2 regions of the Brachybacterium atlanticum genome follow, and region 2 is predicted to be linked to the other one. Evidence: predicted binding sites of a transcription regulator. Region 2 holds the regulator's gene; the other holds the start of a gene.
The links. The regulator LexA, encoded in region 2, represses DNA repair genes until DNA is damaged. The targets are predictions, from matches to a motif close to TCGAACANNTGTTCGA.
Positions count from the first base shown of each region.

Region 1: a site for LexA is predicted at 1,389-1,404, ahead of L3K22_RS05960 (HNH endonuclease signature motif containing protein). Genes of this name have one in related genera too.

Region 1 covers NZ_JAKJJW010000008.1:97,021-99,471, forward strand. The annotation lists gene L3K22_RS05950 (3-oxoacyl-ACP reductase) at 1-128, shown strand, start outside; gene L3K22_RS05955 (MaoC/PaaZ C-terminal domain-containing protein) at 125-1,114, shown strand; gene L3K22_RS05960 (HNH endonuclease signature motif containing protein) at 1,415-2,451, shown strand, end outside.
Region 2 covers NZ_JAKJJW010000029.1:21,093-23,543, reverse strand. The annotation lists gene nrdR (transcriptional regulator NrdR) at 1-277, opposite strand, end outside; gene L3K22_RS13000 (LysM peptidoglycan-binding domain-containing protein) at 306-701, opposite strand; gene lexA (transcriptional repressor LexA) at 872-1,567, shown strand; gene L3K22_RS12990 (ATP-dependent DNA helicase) at 1,607-2,451, opposite strand, start outside.

The sequences.
Region 1 (2,451 bases), on a different contig from region 2:
ACTCGCTGCAGCAGGGCGGCCTGCCCGTCGACGTCGCCGAGGCGATCGCCTTCCTCGCGAGCGACGAGGCGGGCGGCGTGCAGGGCGAGACCCTGCGCGTGTGCGGCCAGAACATGGTGGGCAAGTGAGGGCGGGGCAGGGCGCCGCGGCGCACGCCGAGAACGCGCCGGAGCAGGTCAAGCACCTCTCCGACGTCCCCTCGTTCCCCGCGATCTACGCCGCCGCGCTCGACCCGCGCTCCCGCCTCGGCGGGAAGCGCGGGAAGGGTGGAAAGGGCGGTGCGGGCGGCGGCGCGGAGACGCTGCCGAACATCGCCTACCGGGTGAGGAAGGTGCGGATCGACGCCGAGCGCGCCCGCGACTTCGACCACCTGATGGGCGGTCCCGCGACGGACCTGGTCCACCCCGGCGTGCTGCACGTGCTCGCCTTCCCCGTCTCGCTCGCGCTCATGGCCCGGCGCGACTTCCCCTTCCCGCTGCTGGGCCTCGTCCACCTGCGCAACCAGGTGCTCCAGCACCGGCCCGTGAAGGTGGACGATCTCGTGGACGTCGAGTGCCGGGTGCGGGACCTGCGCCCGCACCGCAAGGGCCGCACCTTCGAGGCGGTCTCCACGATCCTCGGCGAGGACGGCGAGATCATCGCCACCGACGTCTCCACCTATCTCGTCAAGGGCGGGGAGCCGGCAGCGGCGGAGCCCTCGGGCACCGCTCCGTCGGACGGCGGGCGGTCGCGGCGCGACTTCGAACCGCCGCAGCCGACGGGCCGCTGGGTGCTCGGTGCGAACATCGGACGGCGCTACGGCGCGGTCTCCGGCGACGTGAACCCGATCCACCTCTCCGCCGTCACCGCGAAGGCCTTCGGCTTCCCCTCGGCGATCGCGCACGGGATGTACACCGCCTCGCGCGCCTTCACCGAGGCGCGGGTGGACCTGTCGAAGCCGCTGCGCTGGGACGTCACCTTCGACGCCCCGGTCACGCTGCCCGGCTCCGTGCTCGTCGCCTTCGAGGACGATCCATCGGCCGGGACCGCGCGGTGCGTGGGCTGGAAGCCCGCCCGCGGGGAGAAGGGGCCGCGGCGCTGCTTCGAGGTCGAGGTGACGACGCTCGAGCGGTAGACGGGGCGGGGTCGGGACGGTCTCGGCGGTGTCCCCGCCGCTCTCGCTGTCGTGGCTCCTGCTGATTCTTCGAGCGGTGATCGGTCGAGAGCGCGAACAGGAGTCAGGCGACGTTCGAAACGATGTGGGGTCGGCGACGCCCGTTCCCTCCGGCCGATCGCGGCGACCGTACCCATGGTCGTGAGGTGCGTGAGCGTCACGTCTCCTCCACACAGGATGGTTGTCCACAATTCCGGACTACTGATCAGTAGTGATGGCGCAGCTCTTCCGTTCATCGAACAGACCTGCGAAAATACAGGCATGTCATTCGATTCGCGTGGTGGGGCCGTCGAGCCCCCGGAGCCCGACGGGGAGTCCCGGCGGCCCGGTGGCATGCCGAGCCTCGTCGCGGGGGTCGAGGAGCTCGTCGTCGACGGCATCGACGTCGTCCTGGCCGAGGCGGCTCTCGCACGGCTCGGGGAGCGGGGATCGGCCGATCTCGAGGCGCTCGACGCGCAGCGGACGATCGCCCTGCTGACGGAGCTGCGGAAGCTCTCCGGCGCGGTGGCGGCGATCGAGGCGCGTGCCCTCGTCCGTCTCGAGTCGGCGGTCGCGGAGGACGGCCTCGAGCGCGGGGAGACGCCCCGGCAGGCGCAGAGGGTCGCGCGTGCGGAGGCTGCAGCCGCGCTGAAGAAGTCCACGTCGGCCGCGGGGCAGAGCATGTCCTCGTGCAGGCGGCTGGTCCGTTCGATGCCGCGTGTGCTCCGGGCTCTCGCCCAGGGGCGGGCGATGCCCGCCGCAGGTCACCAGGTGGGACGGGCGATGGGGCCGGCGACGCCTGAACAGCGGGAGCATGTGGACCGGATCCTCGGCGCGCATCTCGCGGACCTCGAGGACTGCGGACCGGGGGAATGGGGCGACGAGGCCGCGCGGATCCTCCACGCGCTGGACCCCGAGGGTGCGGCCGCGCGTCACCGCGTGGCGCGACGGGAGCGCAGCGTCACCGTGCGCCGCGGACGGCACGGCATGGCGACCCTGACCGCGCATCTGCCCGGCCTCGACGCCGCGCGGATCCGCAAGACGCTGTCGGTGGCCGCCGAGCGGTCGCGGGCCGACGGCGACCGGCGCGGTCACCAGCAGATCATGGCCGATCTCCTCGCCGACACCGTCCTCGGCCGCGGCGAGGGAGGCGAGCTCCCTGTGGTCGACATCGGCGTAATCATCACCGACCGCTCCCTGCTCGCGCCCGGCCATGCCGACGCCGCGACCGTGGAAGGACTCGGCGCGGTCCCGTACGAGCACATCCGCGAGGAGATGCTGCGCGCGCTCGAGCACCCGGACCCCGAGGTCGTCCTCGC
Region 2 (2,451 bases):
GGATGCTCTCCTCGACCCGCTGGGCGAGCAGGGCCAGCTGGTCGTCGCTGACCGGACGGCCCTGGCACGCCTTGCGGACGCCGGAGATGACCTTCGCCCGGCTGAAGGGCTCGCTCACTCCGGACCGCTTGAGGACCGACAGCGAAGCGGTCTCCGAGGTGGAGAAGCGGCGCGAGCAGCTGGGGCACTGACGGCGGCGCCGGATCGTCGCGCCGTCGTCGGACGTGCGCGAGTCGACGACGCGCGAATCGGGGTGGCGGCAGAACGGACAGTGCATCCGCTCAGGGTACCGGCACGACCCCCGCTCAGCGCGAGGCACCCTCCAGCACGGGCAGCTCGAGCTGCTGACCGGCCGTGATCCGGCCGGTGGGCAGGTGGTTGAGGCTGCGGACCTCGTTGACGAACTCGGCCTCGCCAACGCCCTCGGGGGCATGCTCGGCAGCGTAGTCCCAGAGGGTGTCGCCCGCCTCGACCGTGATCACGGCGGGCTGGGCGGGCTCGGTGCCCGCGAGGGCGGCGGGGAGGTCGAGCGCGAGGAGGGCGATCGCGGCGACCGCGAGGCCGAGCAGGAAGGCGACACCCGTGAGGAGGCGCCGGCCGCGGCGGGTCGGCTCGAGTCGAACACGCGGTCGAGCGACGGACTCGCAGGCCTGCTCGTCCTGCCGCGGGAAGGGAAGAACCGTGGCGGTGTGGGTACTCATCTCCGAACTCCTGTTCGATCGAATCTCTGTGCGACTGTAGCCCGCGCCGCTCGCGACACGCAAGAGGAACATCGAACACATGTTTGGCATCCCTCGCGTGCCGCCCTACGCTGGGCCACGAGGACAACGGAACCCGATGGGTCCGACAGACGACGCCAGGAGGCCGCACGATGACGCCGAGCACCCCCAAGCCGACCAGGGCCCGCGGCGATGCGCCGGCCGACGAGCGCACGGCCGGCCTGACGCGTCGCCAACGCCTCGTGCTCGAGACGATCAGCGAGGCCGTCGCCGCGCGCGGCTACCCGCCGTCGATGCGCGAGATCGGCGATGCCGTGGGCCTGACCTCCTCGTCCTCCGTCGCCCACCAGCTGCAGACCCTCGAGCGCAAGGGCTTCCTGCGCCGTGACCCCAAGCGTCCGCGCGCGATGGAGGTCGTGATGCCTGAGGCCGACGACGTCCCCGCCCCGCCCGTGGAGATCGAGCCCGGCGGCAGCTCGGTGAACGTCCCGCTGGTGGGCCGGATCGCCGCCGGCATCCCGATCACCGCCGAGGAGCAGGTCGAGGACGTCTTCACCCTTCCCGAGCGCCTGGTCGGCGGCGGGGACCTCTTCCTGCTGCAGGTGGTCGGCGACTCGATGATCGACGCCGCGATCTGCGACGGGGACTGGGTGGTGGTCCGCTCGCAGAGCACCGCGGAGAAGGGCGATATCGTCGCGGCGATGATCGACGGCGAGGCGACGGTGAAGACCTTCGTGCAGCGCGACGACCACGTGTGGCTGATGCCACACAACCCGGCCTTCGCCCCGATCCTCGGCGACCATGCCGAGATCCTCGGCAAGGTCGTCGCGGTGCTGCGCTCCGTCTGAGCTCCCGGGCTCGCGCTCCGCTGGAGCCCGCGGCGCGTTTCAGGAGCCCGCTGCGAGCCTCCGGAGCGCGCCGAGGGCGACCTCGGGGTCGACCGTCGGCCACAGCGGCGGCATCGATTCGCGCAGGAACGAGCCGTACCGTGCGGTCGACAGACGCGGATCGAGCACGGCGACCATCCCGCGATCCGTCTCTCGCCGGATCAGCCGCCCCGCCCCCTGGGCCAGCAGCAGCGCGGCGTGCTGGCCGGCGACGGCCATGAAGCCGTTGCCGCCGTGCTGGGCGATCCGCTCCTGGCGGGCCGACATCAGCGGGTCGTCCGGTCGGGGGAACGGGATCCGGTCGATGGTGACCAGACGCAGCGAGCGGCCGGAGACGTCCACGCCCTGCCACAGCGTGAGCGTGCCGAACAGGCTCGCGTCCTCGTCCTCGCGGAAGGTGCGCACGAGGTTCGCCATGGAGTCCTCGCCCTGCACCGCGACGGTCAGGTCCAGCCGTGCGCGGACGTGCTCGGCGGCGAGCTCCGCGCCACGGCGCGAGGAGAACAGGCACAGCGCTCCCCCGCGCGAGGCCTCCACCAGCTCGGTGAGGTGATCCAGCATCGCGGGCGAGGGGCCGTCGCGGCCCGGCTGCGGGAGGTGGCGGGCGGTGTAGAGGATGCCCTGGCGCCGGTAGTCGAAGGGGCTGCCCACGTCGATCCCCGCCCAGGCCCCGGAGTCCTCGGCGGCGGGGATCTCGTCCTCGGCGACCCGTCCCCGGCGGGCGAGGCCCACCTCCCCGGCGGCCGGCTCGAAGCGACCGCCGAGAGCGAGCGTCGCGGAGGTCAGCACCGCGGTGCGGTCCTCGAGGATCGCACCGCGCATCGCCGCGGCCACGCTCAGCGGCG